DNA from 4 places in the Streptomyces sp. NPDC058872 genome. Region 1 is predicted to be linked to each of the others. Evidence: riboswitches for the same ligand, from Rfam matches in the RefSeq annotation. Region 1 holds a riboswitch; each other region holds the start of a gene.
The links. A riboswitch is a leader RNA that binds a small molecule or an ion and turns the genes downstream of it on or off. The one in region 1 is predicted to bind cobalamin.

Region 1 (7,096 bases):
AACGGCGCCCATCAGCTTCTTCGTCACCCAGGTGTAGGCGCCGCGCGGCACGGAGGTGGCGATGGTGGGGATGCGGGCCTCGTGCCAGCCGATGCCGGTGTTGATGATGGTCGCGCCCGCGGCCTCGATCTCCTTGGCGAGCTGGACGACCTCCTCCAGGGTGGAGCCGCCGGGGACGAGGTCCAGCATGGAGAGGCGGTAGACGAGGATGAAGTCCTCGCCCACCCGCTCGCGGATCCGGCGGACGATCTCCAGCGGGAACCGGACGCGGTTCTCGTACGAGCCGCCCCAGCGGTCGGTGCGCCGGTTGGTCGCGGAGGCGATGAATTCGTTGATGAGGTAGCCCTCGGAGCCCATCACCTCGACGCCGTCGTACCCGGCCTCCTTGGCGAGCTCGGCGCAGCGGGCGTAGTCCTCGACGGTCTGCTCCACCTCCGCGTCGGTCAGCTCGTTCGGCACGAAGGGGCTGATGGGCGCCTGGATCGGGCTGGGGCCGACGAGGCCGGGGTGGTAGGCGTAGCGGCCGAAGTGCAGGATCTGCATGGCGATGCGCCCGCCCTCGGCGTGCACCGCACCGGTGATCAGGCGGTGCTCGGCGACCTCCTCCGCCGTGGTCAGCTTGGCCCCGCCGTCCCAGGGGCGGCCGGCCTCGTTGGGGGCGATGCCGCCCGTGACGATGAGGCCCACGCCGCCGCGGGCGCGCTCGGCGTAGAAGGCCGCCATGCGCTCGAAACCGTGCTCGGTCTCCTCCAGGCCGACGTGCATCGAGCCCATGATCACCCGGTTGGGCAGGGTGGTGAACCCGAGGTCGAGCGGGCTCAGCAGGTGCGGGTACGGGGTCATGGGGCGTCTCCTCGCGCAGGGGTCGTCGACCTCAGTTCTAGGTGACCCGATGCGCCTTCTGCAACTAGTTGCAGAAGAATGGGGGAGTGATTTCTACTACTCAGTAGCCCATGGGGAGCCCGCACCGCCCGGCACCCGCGACCCGCCCCCCCCCGAAGGCGTGCCGCGCCACCCGGACGGTCCGTGCGGGGCGGGGGCACGGGCTCCGCACGGCGCCGCCGGGCGACTCAGGACGGGCGCTGCGGCACCGACACCTCCGGCCCGACCCACGCCTCCAGGTCCTCCGGAGTCCTGGGCGCGTCCGCGCCCACGCCCAGCAGGCCGTGGGACCGCAGCAGGCGCGTCACGGCCGCCGCCCACGGCCGGCGCAACCGGGCCGCGTCCAGCAGGACGTCGTCCGAGAGGAGCTCGGCGACCGGACCGGTGCGCAGGCCGGTCGGGGAGAGCACCGCCGCCTCGTCCGCCCACCGCAGCGCGAGGTCCACGTCGTGCGTCGCCATCACCACGGTCGTTCCCGCCTCCCGCAGCCGGTGGAGGGTCTCCAGGAGCCTCTCCTGGCCGTGCGGGTCGAGCCCGGCCGTGGGCTCGTCCATGATCAGGACCCGGGGCCGCATCGCCACGGCACCCGCGATCGCGGCACGCTTCCGCTGCCCGTACGACAACAGGTGTGTCGGCCGGTCCTCCAGGGCCACGATGTCCAGCGCCTCCAGCGCCTCCCGCACCCGCAGTCGCACCTCCTCCTCGGGCAGTCCCAGGTTCATCGGACCGAACGACACGTCCTGGGCGACCGAGGCCGCGAACAACTGGTCGTCCGGATCCTGCACGACCAACTGCACCGTGCTCCGCAGCCGGGTCAGCCCCTTCCGGTCGTACGTCACCGGGGCCCCGTCCAGGAGCAGCGCACCGCCACCGCAGCGCAGCCCCCCGCTCAGCAGCCTCAGCAGCGTCGTCTTGCCGCTGCCGTTCCGGCCGAGGAGCGCGACCGCACGTCCCTCGGCCACCGCGAAGTCCACCCCGGACAGGACCGCGGGCCCGTCCTCGTAGGCGAATCCCGCCTCCACCAGTTCCACGACGGGGATCGAAGACGTCACGGGAGGAACCTTTCCAGTACGAGGGTGAGGGCGACGAGCCCCGCGAGGAGCGCTCCCGTCGCCGCGAGGAACCGCGGAGCGACGGCCCGGCCCGGCACCAGGACCCGGAGCGTGCCGTCGTAACCGCGGCCGGCGAGCCCCGACTGCAGCCGCTGTGCCCGGTCGAAGGCCCGCACGAACGCGGTCGCGCCGAGCCCCGCGAGGGAACGCCAGGTCGCGGTCCGGGTGGTGTGCCCGAGCCGTGCCGCCTGGGCCTGCCGGATCTTGGACAGCGAGTCGAGCAGCAGGAAGACGATCCGGTACATCACGAGCGCCACGTCCACCACCGGTGCCGGCACCCCCGCCCTCACCAGCCGGGGCAGCACGTCGGACATCGGCGTCGTGAAGGCGAACAGCAGCACTCCGAGCGAAGCCGCGGCGGTACGCAACAGCAGCTCTCCCGCGTGCACCGGACCGTCGGGTGCGAGGGCCACGAACCCCCGGGCCCCACCCACCTCGAAGAGCAGCGGAACGGCCCCGGTGACGCAGAAGCCCAACGGAACGCGGAACGCCCGCCACAACTGGCGACCCGGCACCCCGGCCGGGCCGAGCAGGACCGTGAGCGTGGCTGCCGCCACGAGCAGTGCGCCCGGCCACGGCGGCAGGCACACCGCACACAGCGTCAGGCCGAAGCCGAGCAGCGCCTTCTCGGCCGGGTGGCGGCGGCGCCAGCGACTGCTGTGCGCCGCCGCGTCGATCGGCAGCATCGGCGGTTACGCGCCCGGTCCGTCGGGGGACGACGCCCCGGCGCCGGACGATCCCGCCTCCGGCGTGCCGCGGAGGGCCGTCCTGCCGGTGCCGGACGGGGAGGGTGCCCGGCCGTCGCGGTCGGCGGTCCCGCCGTCCGCCGCCACGCCGTCCGCCCGGGCACTGTGCAGGGCGGGGTCCTCGACCGGGGCGGAGACGCCGGCCCGGGCCCGGGCCTCACCTTGACGGCGGCCCCGCCGCAGACCGAAGTAGTACGCCAGGACTCCGGCGCCGATCGCCGCCTGGAGCGCGAAGAGCGCCGACTCGATCTCACCGGACGGGGGCTCGTACAGCGGGCTGAACCACGGCTCGTAGTCCGGCTGGAGCTCGGTGATCGCGCTCTCGGCCTCGCCGTCGGACCCGGAGAACGGCTCCTCCTTGTGGTCGCCGAGGCCCAGCGCCAGGGGCAGCACCGCGAGCGCGGCGACGACGAGCAGCAGCAGACCGTTGATCTTCGTGTTGCGATGCATCATGAGACCGCCTCCTCCTGCTGCCGCTGCACACGCGTCCGTCCGAGGACGCCGAGCCGGATCAGGTCGCCCTTGCTGGACTGCGTGAGCAGCCGCATCACGAGCACCGTCAACAGGCCCTCGCTCACGGCGAGGGGGATCTGGGTCACGGCGAAGATCCCGCCGAACTTGGCGAGCGCCCCCAGCACGCCGCTGCCCGGGTCCGGGAACGCCAGGGCCAACTGCACGCTGGTGACGCAGTACGTGGAGAGGTCGGCGACGAAGGCGCCGAAGAACACGGCCACCATCAGCGGAGCACCGAACCGCCGCACCAACCGGTACGTCCCGTACCCCGCCCAAGGGCCGACGATCGCCATGGAGAAGGCGTTCGCCCCGAGCGTGGTCAGGCCCCCGTGCGCGAGCAGCAGGGCTTGGAAGAGCAGGGTGATCGTTCCCAGCACCGCCATGATCGGCGGCCGGAACAGGATCGCACCCAACCCCGTGCCGGTCGGATGGGAACAACTCCCGGTCACCGAAGGAAGCTTGAGCGCCGACAGGACGAAGGTGAAGGCGCCCGACGCACCGAGCAACAGGGTGGAATCGGGATTCGACCGGACTTCGCGGGTCAGCGCGCGAACCCCGTGGACGACGAACGGAGCAGCTGCGACGCCCCAGGCGGCAGCGTGCACGGGGGGTAGGTACCCCTCGGCTATATGCATGGTGGGAAGACCCTCTCCAGCACCTCGTGGATGGACAACGCGCCCTGGCCGGTCTCCTGGCTGACGGTCATGCGGCCCGACTCCGCCTTCCCACACCGCAACGGTCTCCCGCGGCGGTCCAGTGGCTTCCCCCGGGAACTTCCCCGGAGGGTGGAGTCGGACCTCCCGATCACAGTGGCGAGGGCCGCACCGGTACTGCACCGGTTTCCCGTACACCAAGGCCCTGTGACAGTAGTGTGTTGACCTGCTGGATCACAACACGACCACCACCCGGAGCGGTCCCCCGCTCACTCCGCGCACACGGCTCCGGAGCACCCCGCACGCTCAACCCTTGCGGTAGGAGTACGCCTCCGAGGCCGCCGCCGCCACCGCGTCGAGGTCCCCGCCGGCGCTCGCCGTGACCAGTGCGGCGACCGCCCCCTCGACGAACGGAGCGTCCACCAGTCTGGACCGTTCCGGCAGTTCGTCACCCTCGGCGAGCAAGGCCTTGACGGTCAGGACCGCACTGCCCAGATCGACCAGGAGCGCCACCCCGGCCCCCCGGTCCGCCTCCTTCGCCGCCCTGCAGATCAGCTCGGCGCTCGTCCCCAGACCACCGCCCGGAGCCCCGCCGGCCGCCAGCACCGGAGCCTCGCCCCCACCCGCGAGCCCCCGGGCCAACTCGGCCACCGCCGCAGCGACCGCGGCGCTGTGCGACACCAACACGATGCCGACCGGCGCTGGCGCTGGCGCCGGGGGCGAGGGAGGGGGAGAGGGGGCGGAAGCGGCCGGGACCTCGGTGCCCCCGACCGCCCCACCCATGCCCCCACTCATGCCCCCGCCCCCGTCTCCGCTTCCGCGGCGTCGGCAAGGGCGGCGAACAGCAGCGCCGAGGAGGTCGCCCCCGGATCCTGGTGCCCGATCGACCGCTCCCCGAGATAACTGGCCCGCCCCTTGCGCGCCCGGAGGGGCACGGTCGCGAGGGCACCCCCCTCCGCCGCGGCCCGGGCCGCCTCGAACGAGCTCCGCAGCCCCTCCACGGCCGGTACGAGCGCGTCCAGCATCGTCTTGTCACCGACCTGCGCACCGCCCAACTGCGCCACCGCGGACACGCCGGCATCGAGCGCCTCCGCCAACCGCGCGCGGCTGACCTCCCCGTCCCCTCCCAGGGCCTTCCCGGCGCGCCGCAGCAGCGTCCCGTACAGCGGCCCCGACGCGCCGCCGACCGTGGAGATGAGCTGCCGTCCGGCCGCTACCAGCACGGCACCCGGAGTCACCGGCGGCTCCTTCGCCAGCGCCTCCGTCACGGCGGTGAACCCCCGCTTGAGGTTGACGCCGTGGTCGGCGTCCCCGATCGCCGAGTCCAGTTCGGTGAGCCGGTCCGCCTCGCGGTCGACGTCCTCGGACACCGCCGCCAACCAACGCACCAGGAACCCGGCGTCAATGGTCTCCGTCATGCTGCTCCCCACTCCCGTCTCACCGACCCCAGCGCAGAGCCGGCGTCTGCACCGGAGCGTCCCACAGGCGCAGCAACTCCTCGTCTACCTCGCACAGGGTGACCGAGCAACCGGCCATGTCGAGCGACGTCACGTAGTTTCCGACGAGCGTCCGGACCACCGGCACGCCCCGCTCGCCCAGCACCCGGTGCACCTCGGAGTTGAAGCCGTACAGCTCCAGCAGCGGGGTCGCGCCCATGCCGTTGACCAGGGCGATCACGGGCCCGGCCGGGCGGAGGTCGTCCAGGACCGCGTCGACCGCGAAGTCCGCGATCTCCCGCGAGGTCATCATCGCCCGCCGCTCGCGGCCCGGCTCGCCGTGGATGCCGATCCCCAACTCGATCTCCCCCGTGGGGAGGTCGAAGGTGGGACTGCCCTTCGCGGGGGTGGAGCAGGCGCTCAGGGCCACCCCGAAGGAACGGGACCGCGCGTTGACCCGACGGGCGAGTGACTCCACCCGTTCCAGCGGCGCGCCCCCTTCGGCGGCCGCACCGGCGATCTTCTCCACGAACAGCGTTCCCCCGGTGCCCCGTCGGCCCGCCGTGTACAGGCTGTCCGTCACTGCCACGTCGTCGTCGACGAGGACCTTGGCGACCTGGATCCCCTCGTCCTCGGCCAGCTCGGCGGCCATCTCGAAGTTCAGCACGTCGCCGGTGTAGTTCTTGATGACGAACAGCACTCCGGCGCCGCTGTCGACGGCAGCCGCGGCCCGCACCATCTGGTCGGGCACGGGCGAGGTGAAGACCTCCCCCGGACAAGCGGCGTCCAGCATGCCGGGCCCGACGAACCCGGCATGCAGGGGCTCGTGCCCGGACCCGCCGCCGGACACCAGGGCGACCTTTCCCGCCACCGGCGCGTCGCGGCGCATCACCACCCGTCGCTCCACGTCCACCGTCCACTCGGGATGTGCCGCGGCCATCCCCCGCAAACCATCGGCGACCACGGTCTCGGGAACGTTGATCAGCATCCTCATGGGTACCTCCTGGTGAGACTGGCGGGCAAGCTGCTGGGCAGGGTCTTTGCAGGTCAGGGCAGGCGAGGCAAGTTATGGATCTTGGCGGTTCGAGGCGGTGGGAGGCGGTTCCGAGCGGTACTGATACTGACTCAATGCTGACTTTCCTGATGCCCAATCAGATCAGGGAGTCGCGTTCGAGGTTTGCGAGTGCGCATCATGACGCAATTATCGGCGTGAGATCGTGAGCGCGCACGGGTGCGTGGGGCACTCCTGGTCGTGGCTGGGCGCGACCTCCTGTGATTGCCGCCGCCTGCGCAAGCGCAAGATCTTCCGCTGCCCTCACTCCGGCCGAGACCAGGCGGTGGCACCAACACGCCCTCTCGGCATAACCATCGGCGTCCGAGATCACGGGAAAACCTCAACTCGGTCCTGACCCCGCGACCCGCACGGTTTCAGGAGCGTGCGCCAGCCGCGGCGCGGTTCAGCCACTCCAACGCCCTCTGACCCGATCTCACTTTCTGTACGCGGTCCCCGTTCCGTACGTTACGCGAGGGGCTGCCAGCAGGCGCGATGCACGGCTTGATGCGAAGGGGAGCAGACCGAGGCGGACGCGGCAGCCATGCCCAAGGAGCGCAAGGACGTCCCCGCTTGGTGGCAGAGCCTCGTCCCGGTGACCCGCGGCATTCTGCTGGAGGAGAAGGGCGACGAATCCGAGCGGCCGGCATCGTGACTCCAGAGGACCAGGGACACGAAGGCACCCGGGGTGACGTGTCCCGAG
Region 2 (7,096 bases), on a different contig from region 1:
CCACAGCCCTGACCGCCGTGCCTGCTCCTGCTCCTGCTCCTGCTCCTGCTCCTGCTCCCACGAAGGACTGCCCGCATGCCCCGTGATCTCCAGGCCACCGATCCGAGCAGCCTGCGCACCGCCATGGTCGACCGTCTCGCCTCCACAGGTGTCCTGACCGACTCGCTGCTGCGCGATGCCCTGCTCCACGTGCACCGCGAAGTCCTGTTGCCGCACGCCTATGTGCGGGTCAGCGGCCCGGGTGCCGATCCGATCGATTGGCGCCTCCTCGACGGCTCCCACCCCGAGGACCGTCAGGAGTGGCTCGAACTGATTCACAGCGACGAGTCGATCCTGCTCCAGCGCGACGGCGAACCCCTCGACGCGCTCGGCCGCGGGCCGGTGACCGGCGGCCACATGACGTCCATGTCGACCTACGCCCCCGCCACCGTCGAAACCCTCCAGACCCTCCAGCTCGCTCCTGGCCGGCGCTACCTGGAGCTCGGGCCCGGTCCCGGCGTCTCCCTCGCGCTCGCCGCCACCGTCACCGGCCCGGGACTCGCCACCGGAGTGGAACGGGACGCGCACATGGCGGCCTTCGCCCAGCGAAACCTCGACCGGCTCGGCGTCGGTGCGACGGTGTTCGAAGGCGACGCGCTCGACGGGCAGGAAGGCCGGGCGCCGTACGACCTGATCCACTCCGGCATCGGCGTCCCGTGCGTCCCGCCCGCGTGGGTGGAGCAACTCGCGGCCGGTGGGCGTCTGCTGACCACGCTGGTGACCCGGACGCCGAGCTGGCCCGGGCAGCTCCTCGTCACCCGCTCCGGTCGGGGCCGAATCGAAACGGTCCTTCAGGGGCGGGCGCGGGGTTACCGGCCGATGCTGGGCTACCGGTCGTTGGGTTCCCTGGACCACCGCGCGCGGATCAAGGCCAACCCCGGCACGGCGCGACCCACCCGGTTCGTCCCGCCGCCGGACGAGGCCCACGGCTACTGGCTCGCCGTCGCGCACTGCGCGCCGGGCCTGGTGCGGGACTTCCAGGCCGACACGATGACGATCGTCGCCCCCGAGGACGGCTCCTGGGCCGTGGCCGGTCCTGATGACGGCATCGTCCGCGTCCACGGGCCGCGCGACGTCTGGGCCGAACTCGAAGACGTACATGCCCGTTGGGAGCGGGCGGGACTTCCTGAGACGTACCGGGTCGCCCTCTCCGAGGACACCGGGATCCAGCACGTCGTCTCAGGCCCCGGGCCGAAGGCACTGAGCTGGACACTTCCGCCCCTGGCCCTCGTGCCGCCGCAGACGTCATGACCGCGCCACCGGGGCGCCACCGCGCGGCCGTACGCGTACCGCAGGACGTCATCGACTGCGGAGCCGCCTCGTTTTTTACGTCTGCATGTTGGATAAACCTCGCCGCTGAGCGATCGGACGTCCTAGGCTGGTCCTCGCAGCTGGTTCGCCCCGTCCGCCAGGCGGGAGCGTCGCAAGAGGGAACCCGGTGGGAATCCGGGACTGCCCCGCAGCGGTGAGCGGGAACGACCGCCGTCATACGCACTGGGTCCGGACAACGGTCCTGGGAAGCGACGGCCAGTAGGTGTCCTCCGCCAGGAGGACGTGCCCGCGAGTCCGAAGACCTGCCCGTTGCCCACGCACGGTCGTATGCCGTGCGCGGACATCCCGGTGACCTCGTGGGCGGGTCGGCGTACACAGCGAGCGGCACATCCGGCGTTTCCGGTCCGGTGCTCCGCACCTCCTGTGGCTCCTTCGCGTCCGCCTCCCGTCTCCGGGATGTTGTGGACACATCTCGCGAAGGAGAGTTCCGTGACAGCCCAGTCCGTAGCCACGGCAGCACGAGCCACCGTGTACGGCTACCCCCGCCAGGGTCAGAACCGCGAGCTGAAGAAGGCCGTCGAGGGCTATTGGAAGGGCGGTGTCACCGCCGATGCCCTCCGGGAGACGGCGGCCGGCCTCCGCCGTTCCCGCTGGCAGGAGTTGGTCGACGCCGGCATCCACGAGGTGCCGACGGGAGACTTCTCCTCCTACGACCACGTTCTGGACACCAGCATCATGGTCGGTGCCGTGCCCGCACGCCACCGCGCCGCCGTCGAGGCGGATGCGCTCGACGGGTACTTCGCGATGGCCCGCGGCACCCAGGACGTGGCCCCGCTGGAGATGACCAAGTGGTTCGACACCAACTACCACTACTTGGTGCCCGAACTCGGCCCGGACACCGTCTTCGCCGCCGACTCGACCAAGCAGGTCGCCGAGCTGAGGGAAGCCCTCGCCCTCGGCCACACTCCCCGGCCGGTCCTGGTCGGCCCCCTCACCTATCTGCTGCTCGCCAAGCCGGCCCCGGGCGTCGTGACCGACTTCGAGCCCCTGACCCTTCTCGACCGGCTGCTGCCGGTCTACGCCGAAGTCCTCGCCGATCTGCGCGCGGCCGGCGCCGAATGGGTCCAGCTGGACGAACCCGCCCTGGTACAGGACCGCACACCGGCCGAGCTGAATGCCGCCGCCCGCGCCTACCGTGAACTGGGCGGTGCCACCGACCGGCCCAAGCTGCTCGTCGCCTCGTACTTCGACCGGCTGGGCGATGCCCTCAAGCTGCTCGCCGCCGCCCCGGTGGAGGGCCTCGCCCTGGACTTCACCGAATCCGCCGCCGTGAACCTGGAGGACCTTGCCGCGATCGGCGGGCTGCCCGGCAAACGCCTGGTCGCAGGCGTCGTGAACGGCCGCAACGTCTGGATCAACGACCACCAGAAGTCCCTGGCCACCCTGGGCACCCTCCTCGGGTTGGCCGACCGGGTCGACGTCGCCGCGTCCTGCTCCCTGGTGCACGTCCCCCTGGACGCAACCGCGGAGCGCGACATCGCACCCCAGATCCGACGCTGGCTGGCCTTCGCCCGTCAGAAGAGCACCGAAGTCGCCACCCTCGCCCGCGGCCTCGCCCAAGGCACCGGTGCGATCGCCGCCGAACTGGCCGCCAACCGCGCCGACCTCGCCTCACGAGCCGGCTCCGTCCTCACCCGCGACCCCGCGGTCCGTGCCCGTACCAAGGCCATCACCGACGCGGACGGTCGGCGCTCCCAGCCGTACGCCGAGCGCTCCGCGGCCCAACGCGCCCATCTGGAGCTGCCGTTGCTGCCGACCACGACCATCGGCTCGTTCCCGCAGACCGGCGGGCTCCGTGCGAGCCGTGCCGACCTCCGGGCCGGCCGGATCGACACCGCCGGATACGAAGGCCGCATCGAGGACGAGATCCGCGAGGTCATCTCCTTCCAGGAGAAGACCGGCGTCGACGTCCTGGTGCACGGCGAGCCCGAACGCAACGACATGGTGCAGTACTTCGCCGAGCAGCTGACCGGCTACATCGCCACCCAGCACGGCTGGGTCCAGTCCTACGGCACCCGGTACGTCCGCCCTCCCGTCCTCGCCGGTGACGTCTCCCGTCCCGAACCGATGACGGTGCGCTGGACCACATACGCCCAGTCTCAGACCTCCAGGCCGGTCAAGGGCATGCTGACCGGTCCGGTCACGATGCTCGCGTGGTCCTTCGTGCGGGACGACCAGCCGCTGGGCGACACCGCCCGGCAAGTGGCGCTGGCCCTGCGCGACGAGGTGAACGACCTGGAGGCGGCCGGGACCTCGGTCGTCCAGGTCGACGAGCCGGCGCTCCGCGAGACCCTGCCGCTCCGGGCCGCCGACCACCCCGCCTACCTGGCCTGGGCGACCGAGTCCTTCCGACTGACCACCAGCGGCGTACGACCGGACACCCAGATCCACACGCACATGTGCTACGCGGAGTTCGGCGACATCGTCCGGGCCATCGACGAGCTCGACGCCGACGTCATCAGCCTGGAGGCGGCCCGTTCCCACATGCAGGTGGCCGACGAACTGGCCGAGCACGGCTACCCGCGCGAGGCCGGTCCGGGGGTCTGGGACATCCACTCCCCGCGCGTCCCGGGCGTCGACGAGATCGCCGTGCTCCTGCGCAAGGGCCTGGCCGCCATCCCGGCCGAGCGCCTGTGGGTCAACCCGGACTGCGGGCTCAAGACCCGCGGCTGGCCGGAGACCCGCACCTCCCTGGAAAACCTCGTCGCCGCAGCCCGCACGGTCAGGGCGGAGTTGACGGTCCACAACGATTGACGCCCGAGGTCCGGGCCGAACGCACCGTCGTCCGGCCCGGACGCCCTCGGAGTACGAAGCCTTCGGGGCGCACGCCGCTTCAGACGACCGTGCGCGTCCGACACCGATCACGGGAACGATCCGGCGACGCCCCGCGTTGCCCCGGGGCTTGCCGCGAACAGCGACCCGAAGGACTCACGTGCCCGAAGCAACGTCCGACACCAGCCCCGGGACCACCGCCCTCGCACCGCTCCCGCCGCTCACCGCCCAGGCCGAACGCCTGATCGAGCTGGGCGTGCACGAACTCGCCGGGATCTCCGCCGCCGCGTTGCGTGCCTTCGCCGAGGGCGCCCACGGGGACACGGGCGACGCCCTGCTCGCCGTCGACCCGAATCGTGTCCCCGCCTCTGCCCTGGCGCCCCTGCCCGACCGTGACGGCAAGCCCGGCTTCGTCGTCGTCGACATGCTCGACGTCGACGAGTTCGCGCCCACCGACAGCGCCAAGGTGCCCGACGGGCCGCTCTACCTCGTCACCGGCATCGACCGCGGCGACCACATGGCCAACTGGAGTCCCGAAGAGGCGCTGCCCGCGCTCACCGAGGCGGGCCGCACCCCCCTGCTCCTGACCGAAGGAATCCACTGGGTGCTCCAGCAGCCCGCGGCGCTGGAGCGCAACCACTGCTTCATGACCATCGGGGCCCGACTGCGCAAACCGAACGGCACCTTCGACGCCCGCACCCCCGCCATCTGGATCAGCAACGGCACGGGGCGGGACGGCCGCGAACGCCGCAACGCCCCCAAGATCGGCTGGTGCTGGTGGGGCAACCGGCACACCTGGCTGGGCTTCGGCTCGGCAACCGGCCGGACGACGACCTAGCAGCGGGTAGGCGCGTTCTCCACGGGCGCGTCCGGCCCCACCGGACGCGCCCGCTCCCATGCTTCGGACGGAGGCACGGTGGTCGCCTGCCGAGCAGGGCGTGCTGACCGTCGCTTCGTCGCTGCCGTCCCGTGCCGCCCCTGGTGTCCTCGACGTCGTACGGACTGCGGTCCATGGCATCGGCGCCCGGTGGCGCGGGCCGCTTCGACGGGAGCCACGCCCTCCCCGACGTTCGTGCGGGTGCGGTCCTCGGGGTGAGCGGGTCCGTGACGTGCTGCCGCCCGGACCGACCGGGCCGCGGGGCACGGACCGGTGCAGGCACGGGCCCGTGGCCCGGAGAGGACGGGCCGGGCACGGGCGGGGCTTCTCGGATCGAGTCGCGCCTTCCCGAATATCGGGTCAAGCTCGTCTATGTGTCCCCTTTCATAGGCAATCACCCCGTACCGCGATCGTCAGGAAGGGCGCCGCACCGAGGAGGCGGAAGTGGGCGGGTCCGTCACCATCGGACACGACGGTGCCCGGCTGACGGACGGAACCCTCCAGGGCGGTGCGGGAACTCCGAGGCAGCCACACCGTGCACCTCGACGGCCGGGTGGTCGTGAGGGGCGACGCCGGACGGGCCCACGGTCGACCCCGACGACCGCACCGCGGACCCCAGCGCGCTGAAGCCCGGATCCACCACGGTCACGGCCGCGGCGACTGAGGTCACCGACGACAAGTCGACGGCAGCGGCGCGACCGCACGGCGACACCGGTCTCAAGGCCTCCCCTCCGCAGCGAGGAGCAGAACGAAGCAACCGAACGGCTCGCCGGGCCGCACCCGTGCGGCCCGACCGCACCGCACCACGCACCGCCCCCACGGGCGTCCCGCCCCCGTCCCCCACCGGCCATGGCCGCCCTCACCACCAGGAAGGCACCCGATGGATCCCCTGCTCACCCCGGACCAGCTCGCCGAACTGCGCCGTCCCCGGCCCTATCCCGCCCTCTCGTTGCTGATGCCGACCCACCGCCGCGAGCCGGAGAACGCGCAGGACCCCGTGCGTCTGCGCAACCTCGTGGCCCGGGCGGAGAGGGCATTGGAGAACGACCCCGACGTGTCGCGCGAACAGCGCGCCGAGATCGTCGACCGGCTGGGACGAGCCGTCGGCGAGGTCGATCTGGCCCATGCGCAAGACGGCCTGGTGATCTTCGCGGCCCGGGGCGAGCACCACGTGTGGTCGCTCGCCCGCTCCGTGCCCGAGCGGGTCGTGCTCGCCGACACCTTCCTCACCCGCAACCTCGTGGCGGCGCACGCGGCCGAGCACCCGTACTGGGCGCTCGCGGTGGCTGCCGACCGGGTCTCGCTGTGGGACGGCACCCCTGAGCGGACCACCGAGCACTCCGGGGACGGGTTCCCGCTCACACGGAGCCTTGAAGATCCGGACGCGGAACGCGAGCAACGCATCGGAGACCTGCCCAGCACCTTCCAGGACGAGGCCACCCGCCGGTTCTTGCGCGAGGCGCACGACAAGCTGCGGACCGTCCTCGCCCGCGCGCCCCGCCCGCTGTACGTGATCGGCTCGACCGCCGCACTCGCGCTCCTGGAGGAGCTCGGCCCACTGGGCCCGGGCACGGTGACCATCCCGCACGGTGGACTCGCCGACGGGCCGGCCGGCGCGATCTCCGAGGCCGTGGAGCCGGTTCGCACCGCGCGCGAGGCGGCCTCGACGGCCACGATCACCGCCGAGCTGGAGGCGGCACGGGGCCGGAGGGAGTTCGCGGGCGGACTCGACGAGGTGTGGCAGGCCGTGCAGGAGGGACGCGTACGCTTGCTGGCCGTCGAGGAGCACTACCGGACGGTGGTGCGGGAGGAGGGAGGCCATCTGGAGCCCTCCGCGACCGACCAGCCCGGAGCGCGGGACGACATGGTCGACGAGATCGTCGAGCAGGCCTTGGAGAAGGGGGCCGAGATCCTCTTCGTACCCGACGACGCACTGGCCGCACAAGGACACATCGCCGGAGTGCTGCGGTACTGACCGCCGTCCGAAGGGGCCGGTCCCGAGACGACCGGCCCCCACGGGACCGTCCGTGACGCCCCCTACCGAAAAGGCGCGACCGTGAATCCCTCACCCGAGCG
Region 3 (7,096 bases), on a different contig from region 1:
GTCGAGCGGGACCCGGACGCGGGGCCGGGAGGCGAACGAGGGCCGGACGGTGAGGCCGTGCCGGTCGACGCTGACCCGGATGCGGGCGAGGGCGAGGCCGGGCACGCCGATGACGAGGCCGACGAGGCCGAGCAGGGCGAGCGGCCAGGGCGCGAGGAGGAGGACGACCGGGGCCGCGACGAGCGCGAGCACCGCGAGGGCGGTGAGCGGCCGGGAGCCGGTGGTGCGGGTCCAGCCGGCGACCTCGCCCGCGCCGAGCGGAAGCCGCGGGGCGTCCGCGTCGACGGAGACGCCGGCCGGCTCCCCTTCGGGGACGAGCCGGGTGAGGGCCAGGCCGACGGCGGCGAGGAGGGCGGCGGCGGCCGCCGCGAGGGCGAGGTCGGTGGGGGGCGAGACGACCCGGGCCGCATCGACGGCGTCCAGGTTGTCCCGTACCAGGAGGGCGAGGAGCGCGCCGGTGAAGCCGGCGGTCGCCCAGGCGCCCCACAGGGCGGTGCGGCGGACGAGGAGCGTCCAGCCGGTGCCGAGTCCGAGGAGCAGGGCGGCGCTGATCACGCCGTAGGCAGTGCGACCGGCGAAGCCGTCGGCGCCTTCGGGGCCGAAGTGGACGGCCAGTCGATCGGGCAGCCGGTCGTGGAAGAGGGCGAGCAGCAGCAGCTGGGCGACGAGCGCGAGGACGAAGGGCAGCGCGGCGAGCGCGCGGAGACGGAGCGTGGCACGGTTCACGGAAAACCTCCCTTGTTTGCACTCTACTAGAACAATAGGGGTTGCCGTCGAGGTCCCGTCGAGATGCGGGGCACCGAAACCGGCTGTTCACTGGGCCACATGCCGACGAACGGGGAGATCTTCATGCGCCGCCGGCCCACCGCCCTCGCCTCCTTCGCCGCCTTCGCCGTCCTCACCGCCGGCCTCGTCACCGGCTGCGGCGACGACGGCGAGCCCGACCCGCTGCGCGGCGAGCAGTGGGCCCTGGACGCGCTGAAGCTCCCGGACGCCTGGGGCACCGCCAAGGGCACGGACACCGTCATCGCCGTCGTCGACACCGGCGTGGACCCCGACCACCCCGATCTGAAGGGGCGGCTCGTCGACGGCTACGACTTCGTCGACGGCGACGACGAGCCCACGGACCTCAACGGCCACGGGACCCACGTCTCCGGCATCGCCGCCGCCGGCGCCGACAACGGCGTCGGCATCGCGGGCGGCGCCCCCGAGGCCAAGATCATGCCGGTCCGGGTGCTCGGCGCGAACGGCAGCGGCAGCGACGCGAACATCACCAAGGGCATCGTCTGGGCCGCCGACCACGGCGCCCACGTCATCAACCTCTCCCTCGGAGAGTCCGGCCTGATGGCCCGCCTCCTCAAGGGCGGCATCCTCAACCAGGCCATCACCCACGCGAACGGCAAGGGCGCGGTGGTGGTCGCCGCGGCGGGCAACGACGCCACCGTGCTCCAGCCCTACAAGGTCGACACCCCGGTCCTGGTGGTCAACGCGTCCGACCGGAACGGGGCACCGGCCTCCTTCACCAACTTCGGCGCGCAGAACGCCGTGTCGGCCCCCGGCGTCGACATCGTCTCGACGCTCCCGACCCACACCGCGAAGGAGACCGTGAAGAACACCACGGGGTACGGGAGGCTGTCCGGCACCTCGATGGCCGCGCCGTACGTCTCCGCCGTGGCCGCGCTCCTGCACCAGCAGGGCCTGGACCCGGCGGCGATCATGCAGACGATCCGCGACACCGCCGCCAACCCCGGCCAACTGCCCAAATTGGGGCTCGGGAACGTCGACGCGGCGGCAGCGGTGCAGGCCGCGAAGGGGCAGTAGCCCCGCCCGGGGGGCCGCCCACGGACGGCCGCACCGGGCCCGCCGGAGCGGGGCGCGGTCCACCGGCGCGCCGAAGGGGTTCCCCCGGCCGGCCGGGGGCCGCGGGGCGGGTTACGGAGCGGCTCCCCCGCACGGCTCCGGCACCCGCCCCGCGGGGATCAGTCCTCGCCCTCCAGGTCGCCCTCGGTCTCCAGGAACACCTGGCGCAGGGCGGCCAGGGTCTCCGGGTCCGGCTTCTCCCACATCCCCCGCGACTCCGCTTCGAGGAGCCGCTCCGCGATGCCGTGCAGGGCCCACGGGTTGGCCTCCTTCAAGAAGGCCTGGTTCTCCGCGTCGAGGACGTACTCCTGCGTCAGCTTGTCGTACATCCAGTCCGCGACGACCCCGGTCGTCGCGTCGTACCCGAAGAGGTAGTCGACGGTCGCCGCGAGCTCGAACGCGCCCTTGTAGCCGTGGCGGCGCATCGCCTCGATCCACCGCGGGTTGACCACCCGGGCGCGGAAGACCCGGGAGGTCTCCTCGACGAGCGTGCGGGTGCGGACGGTCTCCGGGCGGGTCGAGTCGCCGATGTACGCCTCGGGGGCCGTGCCCTTCAGCGCGCGGACGGTCGCGACCATGCCGCCGTGGTACTGGAAGTAGTCGTCGGAGTCGGCGATGTCGTGCTCGCGCGTGTCCGTGTTCTTCGCGGCGACCGCGATCCGCTTGTACGCGGTCTCCATCTCGTCGCGCGCCGGGCGGCCTTCGAGCCCGCGGCCGTACGCGTACCCGCCCCACACCGTGTACACCTCGGCGAGGTCGGCGTCCGTGCGCCAGTCGCGCGAGTCGATCAGCTGGAGGATGCCCGCGCCGTACGTCCCCGGCCGCGAGCCGAAGATGCGGGTGGTGGCGCGCCGCTCGTCGCCGTGCTCGGCCAGGTCGGCCTGCGCGTGCGCCCGCACGTGGTTGTCCGAGGCCGGCTCGTCGAGCCCGGCCACCAACCGTACGGCGTCGTCCAGGAGGCCGATGACGTGCGGGAAGGCGTCCCGGAAGAAGCCCGAGATGCGCAGCGTGACGTCGATGCGCGGGCGACCGAGCTCGGCGAGCGGGATCGGCTCCAGGCCGTTCACGCGGCGCGAGGCCTCGTCCCACAGCGGACGGACGCCGAGCAGCGCGAGGGCCTCGGCGACGTCGTCGCCGGCGGTGCGCATCGCGCTCGTGCCCCACAGGGAGAGGCCCACCGAGGTCGGCCACTCGCCGTTGTCCGTGCGGTAGCGCTCCAGGAGCGAGTCGGCGAGCGCCTGGCCGGTCTCCCAGGCGAGCCGGGACGGCACCGCCTTCGGGTCGACGGAGTAGAAGTTGCGGCCGGTGGGCAGCACGTTGACCAGGCCCCGCAGCGGGGAACCGGACGGGCCGGCCGGGACGAAGCCGCCGTTCAGGGCGTGCACGGCGTGCGCCAGTTCGTCCGTGGTGGCGGCCAGCCGCGGCACGACCTGCTCACAGGCGAAGCGCAGCACGGCCTGGACCTCGGGGCCGTACCCCTCGGGGACGGCCGCCGCGTCCCAACCGGCGGCCTCCATCGCCTCGACCAGCTCGCGGGCCTTCGCCTCGGCCTCGTCGGCGGTGGTGCGGGTGGCGGCCGACTCGTCCAGGCCCAGGGCCTCGCGCAGCCCCGGCAGGGCCTGCGTCCCGCCCCAGATCTGGCGGGCCCGCAGGATGGAGAGCACCAGGTTGACCCTGCCCTCCCCGACCGGGGCGCCGCCGAGGACGTGCAGGCCGTCGCGGATCTGGGCGTCCTTGACCTCGCACAGCCAACCGTCGACGTGCAGCAGGAAGTCGTCGAAGCCGTCGTCCTCGGGGCGCTCGTCGAGGCCGAGGTCGTGGTCGAGCTTGGCGGCCTGGATCAGGGTCCAGATCTGGGCGCGGATCGCGGGCAGCTTCGCCGGGTCCATGGAAGAGATCTGGGCGTACTCGTCGAGCAGTTGCTCCAGGCGCGCGATGTCGCCGTACGAGTCGGCGCGGGCCATCGGGGGCACCAGGTGGTCGACGAGGGTCGCGTGCACGCGCCGCTTGGCCTGGGTGCCCTCGCCCGGGTCGTTGACGAGGAACGGGTAGACCAGGGGCAGGTCGCCGAGGGCCGCGTCGGGGCCGCAGGCCGCGGACAGGCCGGCGTTCTTGCCCGGCAGCCACTCCAGGTTGCCGTGCTTGCCCAGGTGGACCATGGCGTCGGCGCCGAAGCCGCCGTCCTCGGCGCCGGCGGCGATCCAGCGGTAGGCGGCCAGGTAGTGGTGGGACGGCGGGAGGTCGGGGTCGTGGTAGATCGCGATCGGGTTCTCCCCGAAGCCGCGCGGCGGCTGGATGAGGACCAGCAGGTTCCCGCGCCGCAGGGCGGCGAGGACGATGTCGCCCTCGGGGTTGCGGGAGCGGTCCAGGAACATCTCGCCCGGCGGCGGGCCCCAGTGCTCCTCGACCTCGGTGCGCAGCTCCTCCGGGAGGAGCGCGTACCAGCGCTTGTAGTCGGCGGCGGGGATGCGGACCGGGTTCTTCGCGAGCTGTTCCTCGGTGAGCCAGTCCTGGTCGTGGCCGCCGGCCTCGATGAGGGCGTAGATCAGCTCGTCCCCGTCGCCGGAGACCAGACCGGGCAGCTCCTCCTCGGGCCCGAAGTCGTACCCCTCCGCGATCAGGCGCCGCAGCAGGGCGACGGCGGAGGCCGGGGTGTCCAGGCCGACCGCGTTGCCGATGCGGGAGTGCTTCGTCGGGTACGCGGAGAGGACGAGGGCCAGCTTCTTCTCGGCGTTCGGGACGTGCCGCAGCCGGGCGTGCCGGACGGCGATCCCGGCCACCCGGGCGGCGCGCTCGGCATCCGCCACGTACGCCGGCAGGCCGTCCGCGTCGATCTCCTTGAAGGAGAACGGCACGGTGATCAGCCGGCCGTCGAACTCGGGCACGGCGATCTGGTTGGCCGCGTCCAGCGGGGACAGGCCCTCGTCGTTCTCCTCCCAGGCGGAGCGCGAGCCGGTCAGGCACAGCGCCTGCAGCACCGGCACGTCGAGCGCGGCGAGCGCCCCCGCGTCCCAGGCCTCCTCGTCCCCGCCCGCCTGCGCCTCGGCCGGCTTGGTGCCGCCGGCCGCGAGGACGGTGGTGACGATCGCGTCGGCGGTGCGGAGGGTGTCGACGAGCTCCGCCTCGGGGGCGCGCAGGGAGGCCACGTAGAGCGGCAGGGCGCGGGCCCCGGCGTCCTCGATCGCCCCGCACAGGGCGTCGACGAAGGCGGTGTTCCCGCTCATGTGGTGGGCGCGGTAGTAGAGCACGGCGACGGTCGGGCCGGTCTCGTTCCGCGCCGTGCGCTCCAGGGGGCCCCAGGTGGGGGTGGCGGCCGGGGCCTCGAAGCCGTGGCCGGTGAGGAGCACGGTGTCGGAGAGGAAGTGGGCCAGCTGCGCCAGGTTGGCCGGGCCGCCGTGCGCCAGGTAGGCGTGCGCCTCGGTGGCGACGCCGATCGGCACGGTGGAGGCCGCCATCAGCTGGGCGTCGGGGGCCTGTTCGCCACTGAGCACGACGACCGGCTTTCCGGCGGCGAGGAGCACGTCCAGCCCCTCCTGCCAGGAGCGGAGGCCGCCGAGGAGGCGGACGACGACCAGGTCGACGCCGTCGAGCAGGGCCGGCAGGTCGGCGAGGGGCAGGCGGGAGGGGTTGGCGAAGCGGTACTCGACCGGTCCGTCCCCGGGCGCCGCGGCGTTCGCCGCACGGGCGCTGAGCAGGTCGGTGTCGGAGTGCGACAGCAGCAGGAGCATGGCGAGCTCAGGCCTTCCTCGGGGTTGTCCGCGCCCCGGGTGGTCGTGTGAATGGGGGCCTCCCCTCGCTCGGCCGAAGCCGAGAGCGCGGGAAAGGGAGTTCCTGACTCACCCGCCCCATCGCTGGTACGGGCTCACAGTGGCGGGACCGCGCCGGAATCTCACCGGGCTTCCTCCCCGGGGTCCTGGGACCCCATGCCGGTCTGCATCCTAGATCGTGGCGCCGGCGGGCCCCCAGGGAGCGGGGACGTCGACCGGATCACACCCGGTGGCCGGCCGGTTCCCCGTGGGTATGCTCGCCGCCATGCCGCCCACCCCACCCCCGAAGCCCGAAGCGGGCGAGGCCCGCACGCGGGACCGTGGCGACGCCTGCCCCGGGGCGCTGCGCCTGCACGCCGCCGACGACGGCCGCCTGGCCCGACTCCGCCTGCCCGCGGGCCGTCTGACGGCAGCTCAGGTGGAGGTCCTGGCCGGTGCGGCCGATGCCCTCGGCGACGGACGGATCAGCATCACCTCGCGCGGCAACGCGGAGCTGCGCGGCCTCGCCGAGGACTGCGGAGCGCGGCTGGCGGAGCTCCTGGCGGAGGCGGGCCTGCTGCCCTCCCCCACCCACGAACGGGTCCGCAACATCGTGGCCTCGCCCGCTGCGGGCCTCGACGGACTCGGCCACGCCGACGTGCAGTTGTGGGCGCGCGAGCTGGACGCCGCGCTGTGTGCCGAGGCCCGGGCGGCGTCCCTTTCGGGGCGGTTCCTGTTCGTCCTGGACGACGGGCGCGGAGACGTGGCCGGGCTGGGCGGCGATGTGAGCTTGATCGCAGAACCGGACGGATCGGTCCTGCTGCGGCTCGGCTCGCGGGCCTTCCGGCTCGCCGCCGCGGACGCCGTCCGGGCCGCCCTCACCGCCGCCCTCGCCTTCCTGGACGCCGCCGGGGCCGCCGGGAACGGGGCCTGGCGCCCCCGCGAACTGCCCGAGGGGCACCTGCCGGACTGGGCCGGCGCCCTGACACGGGCCGGGATCACCGCCGAGCCCGTACCGGTACCGCCCCTGCCCGTGCCCCGGTCGCCCGAACCCGGGCCGCTCGGCGACGGCGCCCTGCACGTCCTCGCCCCGCTCGGCCGGCTCACCGCCGTCCAGCTGCGGGCCCTGCTGCCGGCCGCCGAGATCCGGCTCACGCCGTGGCGGGGGGTCGTCGTGGTGGGCGCCGCAGCCGCCCCGGCCGCGGACCGCCCCGCCGCCGTCCCGGCCGCCGGGCGAGCCTCCGCCCCCACCCCGGCCGCCGGCGGAAGCACCCCGGTCGGTTCCCTCCCGGCGCGGCTCGCCGAGCTGGCGTCACACGGCCTGCTCACCCGCTCCGACGCACCCGGCGCCCGGGTCACCGCCTGCACCGGACGGCCCGGCTGCGCCAAGTCCCTCGCCGACGTCCGGGCCGACGCCCCCGCCGCACCCCCCGGACCCCTGCCCGTGCACTTCTCCGGCTGCGCACGCCGCTGCGGACACCCGCACGGCA
Region 4 (7,096 bases), on a different contig from region 1:
GACAGGGCCCAGGAGTTGAGGACCGTGTTGTGCGGGCTCCACACGGACCGTCCCCGGCGTCGGAGGCGTCGCGCCTCCAGGCGCCACGCCGAGGTGAGGCCACCGAGGACGGTCCGCGGCAGGAAGCGCCAGAAGCCTTCGCCGAGCCGGGCGCTCGCCGGGTCCTCCGGGGTGGCGACGCGGACGTGATGGCCGTGGTTGTGCTCGACGTAGAAGTGCCCGTACCAGGTCTGGGCGAGCGCGATCCGGGAGAGCCTGCGCTCCAGGGCCTCCGTCTTGTGCCCCAGCTCGTGGGCCGTGTTGATGGCGATGCCGGCGACTCCACCGAGGGTGAGGGTCAGCCCGATCCGGTCGACCGCGGAGAGGTCCCCCCGGGTGATGAGCCAGCAGCCGAGGACCAGACCGGCGTACTGGAGGGGCAGGTACAGGAAGGTGCACCAGCGGTAGTAGCGGTCCTGTTCGAGCCGGGCGATCGCGCTGTCCGGCGGGTTGGCGGCGTCCTTGCCGATGAGGTGGTCGACGACGGGGAAGACCGCGTACAGGACGAGGGGCCCGGTCCACCAGAAGACGCCGAGACCGGTGGCGGTCGCCAGCCCCCAGGAGAGGAAGGGAAAGGCCGGGATGAGCAGACCGAGCAACCAGAGGTGGCGCTTGGGGTCGCGCCAGGCGACGGGTGCTTCGGGAGCGCCGGTGACCCGGGGCGCTTCCGGCGTGTCGGGGGAGTCGCTGGGCAGGGGCACGACCGGCTCCTCACGGAGGGTGGACACTTTGCATGTCTTCTGTCCATTTTATAGACGCCTTCCCTGCTAACCGTCAATGCTTTGGACAGTGCCCCCTGGATAAAGTGGGGACACGATGACACGTTTCCGCGAGAGTGTTCGGTCCCTCCTGCGCGAGCAGGTGCTCGATGCCGCCTACCGCCTCGTCGCTGCCGAAGGGTGGGGCGGGCTGCGCATGGCCGCCGTCGCGCGGGCCGCCGGCATCAGTCGACAGACGCTCTACAACGAGTTCGGCTCGAAGGACGCCATAGGCAATGCGCTGGTCCAGCGCGAGCTGGAGGGCTTCCTGCTCGGCATTCAGCGTGAACTCGACGCTCACCCGGGTGATTTGGAGGCGGCGGCTGCCGCGGGCGTCGGCTACACGCTTCAGCAGGCCGTGGACAATCCGCTCATCAAGAGCGTCCTCCTTGCGGCCCGGGGGGGCGAGGACGACCTCCTCGCCTACCTCACGACCCGCCCGGAACCGGTCTTCGGTACGGCGATGGCGATGCTCGACGCGTATGCGATCGAGGCCTGGCCCGATGTGGACGAGGAATCCCGGGGGCTCGCCGTCGAGACGATCGTGCGGCTCACCGTGAGCCACATCGTCCAGCCGGCCGCCGCACCCGAGGAGTCGGCGCGCCGCATCGCCAGGATCACCGCGAGGATCGCGTACCCCGGTGGCGCGTGAGCGGCCCGGGCGGGTGAAGGGGCGGCCCGGTGCGGTCCGGGCGTCGGCCCGGCCCTTCTCCGGTCGGCCCGCTCCGCTCCCCGCATCCACCGGGGCCACGGGGCGTCGTGCGGCTCGCGGGTGGCCGCCGCTCCCTCCCGGCGTCACCGGAAACGGGTGAGGTCCGCTGTCGGACACGGGGGATCTCCGACAGCGGACCTCTGTTGAACATTCTACGAGATGTTCGAGCGTGCTTCGTCCGCGGGGCGTCGGTGGCGAAAGGGCGGGGCGGCGGGGTACACCTCACATGAGGCGCGGACGCGGCCGACGGCCGGCCGATCGGTGCCGGACGGGTCCGGCAGCCGGGGCCCGTTCCGTCGCGCCGCCGGTGACGAGGAGGTCGTGGTGGAAGGCAGGAGCAAGGGGTTCGTGCGGTCCTTCAACCGTCTCGGCGGGTACGGCTTCGTCGTCCCCGTGGGCTCCGAGGAGCAGGTCTACTTCAGTGCCGAGGACATCGAGGGCGAGGACCGGGTCCTCGCCGAGGGACAACAGGTCACCTTCGTCCTGGTCCTCGGCGAGGGCCGCTTCGAGGCGAAGGAACTGCGCGTCTGACGGGGGTCGGTGTGCGTCCGACGCCCGGTGGTACTGTGCCGAAGCCAGTCGCACCTTTGTACGCACCTGAGCGGGTACGTGCACGGGTCAGGGAATCCGGTGCGAGACCGGAACTGACGCGCAGCGGTGAGGGCGACGGGCGGCGCATCGGCCACTGGGCAGCACGACGGGCCCGGGAAGGCGCTCCGTCCGGCTGACCCCGAGTCCGAAGACCTGCTGGCGGCCCCGGCGGCACGTGGTCGTCCGGGGAGCACCGTACGACAGGCTCCGCGTATGAGCCGTGGACGCAGAGGAAGTTCCGTGCTGCTCGCACCCCCGGTCCGCTCCGCCCTGCCCGCCCTCGCCGGCATGCTCCTCCTCGCCGCGACGGCCACCGCCTGCGGTGGTGGGCCCACTGCCGCTCCGTCCGGGACGGGAGCCCCGGAGCGCGCCCGTCCGGTGGCGCTCGACGACAACTGCGGCCGACCGGTCCGCGTCGACCGGACCCCCCGGCGTGCCGTCGCCCTCGACCAGGGCGCAGCGGAGATCATGCTCTCCCTCGGCCTCGCCGACCGCATGGTGGGCACCGCGACCTGGACGGACCCGGTGCTGAAGGGCCTGGAACGGGAGAACGCCAAGGTTCCGCGACTCGCCGACCGCTATCCCTCCTTCGAGAAGGTCCTCGACGTCGAACCCGACTTCGCCGCCGCCTCCTTCGCGTACACCCTCGGTGAGGGCGGCGTCGCGACCCGCGAGCGGTTCGAGCAGTTCGGCATCCCCACCTACCTCTCGCCCACCGATTGCGTCGGCAAGGACAACAGCGGCGACGGCGACGGGGTCCGCACCCGCCCGCTCACCATGGAGACGGTCTACGGCGAGATCCGGGACCTGGCAGAGGTCTTCGCGGTCCCGGAGCGGGGCGAGGAACTCGTTGCCCGGCTCAAGGCCAGGGTGACCGGCGCCACGGCGGCGGCCGACTTCACCGATGCCACCGTGCTCTACTGGTACTCCGACGCGGAGGCGCCCTACACGGCGGGCTGCTGCGGGGCACCCGGCATCGTCACGAACGCGCTCGGGGCGAAGAACGTCTTCGACGACACCCGCGAGGAGTGGCCCCAGGTCAATTGGGAGACCGTCGCGGACCGCGACCCCGACGTCCTCGTGATCGGCGATCTGACACGCCGGGCCCAGTCGGCCGAGAGTGCCGCCAAGAAGATCGAGTTCCTGGAGTCCGACCCCGTCACCCGGAACATGACGGCGGTGAAGAACAAGCGGTACGTCCTGCTCAGCGGCCAGGCGCTCAATCCCACCCTCCGTACGGTCGAGGGCATCGAGAAGGTGGCGGCTGCGCTCCGCTCGTACGGGCTCGCCGGGTGACCGCGCACCCCCGGAGCGAGGTCGCCGCCGCTCCCGGTCGGGCCCTCGGAGCCCCCGGCGGCGGGAGCGGAGACGCCCCGCCGTCGGTCCGGACCGGGGCGCTGCTGTGGACGGCGCTCGGGTCCGCCCTGCTGGCCCTGTCGGTGGCCGTGGCCATCACCATCGGGCCGGCGGACATCGGAGTCGGCGAGGTCGGGTCCGTGGTGACCGCGCACCTCACCGGCGGGACCTCGACGCTCTCACCGATCCGCGACGGGATCGTCTGGGACCTGCGGTTGCCCCGTACCCTCCTCGCCGCCGTCTGCGGAGCCGGACTCGCCGTCTGCGGAACGGTGATGCAGGCGCTCCTGCGGAACCCGCTCGCCGACCCCTTCGTCCTCGGTGTCTCCTCCGGAGCCTCGACCGGTGCGGTCGCGGTCGTCGTCCTCGGCGTCGGCGGGGGCCTCCTCTCCGTCACCGGTGGCGCCTTCCTCGGAGCCGTGGTCTCCTTCGCGCTCGTCCTCCTCCTCAGCCACACCCTCGGCGGCTCGACGGACCGGGTGGTCCTCGCCGGTGTCGCCGCGATGCAACTCTTCTCCGCCCTCACCTCCTTCGTCGTCATGACCGCGGCCGACGCCGAGACCACCCGGGGAGTGCTCTTCTGGCTGCTCGGCTCGCTCGCCGGCTCCGGCTGGACCGAGGTGGGGACGTGCCTCGCCGCCCTCGCCGCGGCCCTGCTCGTCTGCGGAGGGTACGCAAGGACCCTGGACGCCTTCGCCTTCGGAGAGGAGGCCGCCGCCTCCCTCGGCGTCGCCGTCGTGCGGACCCGGCTCGTCCTGCTGTGCGTCACCGCCCTCCTGACGGCCGCCCTGGTCTCCGCCGCAGGCGCGATCGGCTTCGTCGGCCTCGTCCTGCCGCACGCAGCCCGTGCGCTCGCGGGGCCCGGACACGCCCGCCTCCTGCCGATCACGGCCCTGGCCGGAGCGGTCTTCCTGGTCTGGGCCGACACGCTCGCCCGCACGGTCCTCGACCCACAGGAGGTGCCGGTGGGCGTGCTCACCTCGCTGATCGGCGTGCCGGCCTTCGTCCTCGTCCTGTACCGCACCAGGAGCGCCCGATGACCGAAACCGCGGACGTGAGGACGAGCGCCGGCACCGGACTCGCCGCCGATCGGGTCGTGCGCACGGCCGCTGACGTCCTCGTCCTCGACGGGGTCAGCGTTCGGCTCGTCCCGGGGACCGTCACCGGGCTGCTCGGACCCAACGGATCGGGCAAGTCCACACTGCTGCGCCTCCTCTCCGGGGTCCTCGCCCCCCACTCCGGGACCGTCACGCTCGACGGGGAGCCACTGGGCGGGCTCGGTCGCCGCACGGTCGCCCGGCGCCTCGCCGCGGTCGAGCAGCAGGCCGACACCCAGACCGATCTGACCGTCGTCGACGTCGTCCGCCTCGGTCGCGTGCCGCACCGCCGGGCCTGGACCCCGGCCTCGGCCGACGACGAGGCGGCGGTCCGCACCGCCCTCGAACGCACCGGGCTCGCGGACCGTGCGCGGCAGCCCTGGCGCACCCTCTCCGGCGGCGAACGCCAGCGCGCCCAGATCGCCCGCGCCCTCGCCCAGGAGCCGCGCGAACTCCTCCTCGACGAACCCACCAACCACCTCGACGTCCAACACCAACTGGACCTCCTCGCCCTCGTCGCCGGCCTCGGCCTCACCGCCGTCGTCGCCCTGCACGACCTCAATCTCGCGGCGATGTACTGCGATCGACTCGTGGTCCTCGCCCGCGGGCGGGTGGTGGCGAGCGGGGCACCGGAGGAGGTGCTCACCGAGGAACTCATCGCCGAGGTCTACCGCGTCCGCAGCACCGTGACCCGACCGGGCCCCGACGGGCGCCCGCACATCCGCTTCCTGGGTACGGTGGGCCCATGTCCAGGCCCGAACCCGAATCCGTAGCACCCGATTCCGCCCCCGCTGCCCGCCCCCACCAGCGGACTCCGGGAGCGCGCGAACTCGCGTCAGCGGCCGAGGTGTTCGGCCTCCTCTCCGATCCCACCCGGCTTCACCTGGTATGGCTGCTCACCCGGGGCGAATCCGACGTCGGCGCCCTCACCGAGGCGTGCGGGGCCGCGCGGCCGGCGGTCAGCCAACACCTCGCCAAACTCCGCCTCGGCGGGCTGGTCCAGTCCCGCAAGGACGGCCGTCGGGTCGTGTACGCGATGCCCGACGGACATCTGAAGCGCCTGGTCGTCGAGGCGATCAACCGTGCCGACCACCAGGTGACGGGAGAGCCCTGGCACGACTGACGTTCCTTCCCGCACCCGAAGGCGTCAACATGTGCGCAATCGTGCACGTGTCGGCTACGGTGGAACCACCAGCCGTTCGCCGTGGCCGACCGGGGGCACCCCCATGCTGTCCGTCCTGCGCAACCGCACCTACCGACGCCTCTTCGGCGCCCAGGTCGTCGCCCTCGCGGGCACCGGCCTGGCCACCGTCGCACTGGGCCTCCTCGCCTACGACCTGGCCGGGACGGACGCCGCCGCCGTGCTCGGCACCGCGCTCGCCATCAAGATGGCCGCCTCCGTGGGGATCGCCCCGCTCGCCGGCGCCCTCGCCGCACGCGTGCCCCGCCGTGCCCTGCTCGTCTCGATGGACCTGGCGCGGGCGACGGTCGTGCTGGCGCTCCCCTTCGTCACCCGGGTCTGGCAGGCGTACGTCCTGATCCTGCTGCTCCAGGCCGCCTCCGCCCTCTTCACCCCGACCTTCCAGGCGACGATCCCCCAGGTGCTGCCCGAAGAGCGCGACTACACCGAGGCGCTCTCCCTCTCCCGACTCGCCTATGACCTGGAGAACCTGGCGAGCCCGGTGCTCGCCGCCGCCCTGCTCGCCCTGGCCCCGTACGACTGGCTCTTCACCGGCACCGCCGTCGGGTTCCTCGCCTCCGCCCTCCTCGTGCGGACCGCCCGCCTGCCCGCACCCGGGCACGCACCGGGCGGACGGTCCGACACGGAACGGGACGTCGACGCGGGAACGGAGCCCGGGGCCGAACCGCGGGCCGGGGCTGGGGGGCACGACCGGTACGCCCGGGTGGCCTTCGGCATGCGACTGCTCCTCGCCACCCCGCGCCTGAGGGCCCTGCTCGCGCTCGACCTGGCCGTCGCGGCAGCCGGGGCCGTGGTCCTGGTCGACACCGTGCTCCTCGTCCGCGACGTCCTGGGGCGCGGCCCCGGGGACGTACCGCTCGCGCTCGGCGCGTACGGTGCGGGATCCATGGCCGTGGCCCTGCTGCTGCCCCGCGTCCTGAACCGGCGGGACGATCGGGGGCTCATGCTGGGGGCCGCCCTCGTCCTGCCCGGTGCCCTCGTCCTCCTCGCCCTCGGCCTCTCCGTCGCGCCCGGCCCCTGGTCCTGGCCCGCCCTCCTCGCCCTCTGGGGGTCCTCGGCGCGGCCGGTTCGGCGGTGCTCACCCCCGGTGGCCGGGTGTTGCGCCGCTCCGCCCGGAGCGATGACCTGCCGGCCGCCTTCGCCGCCCGGTTCTCCCTCTCGCACGCCTGCTGGTTGCTCGCCTACCCCTTGGCCGGAGTGCTTGCCGCGCGGGTCGCTCCCGCGGTCTCGGCGGTCGTGCTCGCGGCGTTCGCCCTCCTCGGGGCGGTGGCCGCAGTGCGCCTCTGGCCCCGGGACGACCCGGCCGCGCTGGAGCACGACCACCCCGAACTTCCCTCCGGGC

Region 2: linked by a shared signal. The riboswitch ahead of metE (5-methyltetrahydropteroyltriglutamate--homocysteine S-methyltransferase) and the one ahead of ACFW22_RS01955 (energy-coupling factor ABC transporter permease) in region 1 are both predicted to bind cobalamin.
Region 3: linked by a shared signal. The riboswitch ahead of cobN (cobaltochelatase subunit CobN) and the one ahead of ACFW22_RS01955 (energy-coupling factor ABC transporter permease) in region 1 are both predicted to bind cobalamin.
Region 4: linked by a shared signal. The riboswitch ahead of ACFW22_RS09830 (ABC transporter substrate-binding protein) and the one ahead of ACFW22_RS01955 (energy-coupling factor ABC transporter permease) in region 1 are both predicted to bind cobalamin.

Annotation. Positions count from the first base shown of each region.
Region 1 is NZ_JBHYMK010000002.1:137,678-144,773, reverse strand. Features, by position in the region: gene ACFW22_RS01975 (FAD-dependent oxidoreductase) at 1-843, opposite strand, end outside; gene ACFW22_RS01970 (ATP-binding cassette domain-containing protein) at 1,071-1,934, opposite strand; gene cbiQ (cobalt ECF transporter T component CbiQ) at 1,931-2,680, opposite strand; gene ACFW22_RS01960 (energy-coupling factor ABC transporter substrate-binding protein) at 2,687-3,193, opposite strand; gene ACFW22_RS01955 (energy-coupling factor ABC transporter permease) at 3,190-3,888, opposite strand; cobalamin riboswitch at 3,917-4,151, opposite strand; gene ACFW22_RS01950 (PTS-dependent dihydroxyacetone kinase phosphotransferase subunit DhaM) at 4,213-4,596, opposite strand; gene dhaL (dihydroxyacetone kinase subunit DhaL) at 4,698-5,324, opposite strand; gene dhaK (dihydroxyacetone kinase subunit DhaK) at 5,344-6,336, opposite strand.
Region 2 is NZ_JBHYMK010000017.1:113,573-120,668, reverse strand. Features, by position in the region: gene ACFW22_RS13800 (protein-L-isoaspartate O-methyltransferase) at 76-1,290, shown strand; cobalamin riboswitch at 1,415-1,636, shown strand; gene metE (5-methyltetrahydropteroyltriglutamate--homocysteine S-methyltransferase) at 1,801-4,125, shown strand; gene ACFW22_RS13790 (DUF5701 family protein) at 4,304-4,981, shown strand; gene ACFW22_RS13785 (chemotaxis protein) at 5,901-6,995, shown strand; gene ACFW22_RS13780 (hypothetical protein) at 7,077-7,096, shown strand, end outside.
Region 3 is NZ_JBHYMK010000005.1:32,406-39,501, forward strand. Features, by position in the region: gene ACFW22_RS04340 (hypothetical protein) at 1-726, opposite strand, end outside; gene ACFW22_RS04345 (S8 family peptidase) at 826-1,821, shown strand; gene cobN (cobaltochelatase subunit CobN) at 1,980-5,588, opposite strand; cobalamin riboswitch at 5,666-5,800, opposite strand; gene ACFW22_RS04355 (cobalamin biosynthesis protein CobG) at 5,881-7,096, shown strand, end outside.
Region 4 is NZ_JBHYMK010000011.1:151,312-158,407, reverse strand. Features, by position in the region: gene ACFW22_RS09845 (alkane 1-monooxygenase) at 1-740, opposite strand, end outside; gene ACFW22_RS09840 (TetR family transcriptional regulator) at 856-1,449, shown strand; gene ACFW22_RS09835 (cold-shock protein) at 1,831-2,040, shown strand; cobalamin riboswitch at 2,096-2,276, shown strand; gene ACFW22_RS09830 (ABC transporter substrate-binding protein) at 2,314-3,396, shown strand; gene ACFW22_RS09825 (FecCD family ABC transporter permease) at 3,498-4,496, shown strand; gene ACFW22_RS09820 (ABC transporter ATP-binding protein) at 4,493-5,326, shown strand; gene ACFW22_RS09815 (ArsR/SmtB family transcription factor) at 5,299-5,676, shown strand; partial or broken gene ACFW22_RS09810 (MFS transporter) at 5,780-7,096, shown strand, end outside.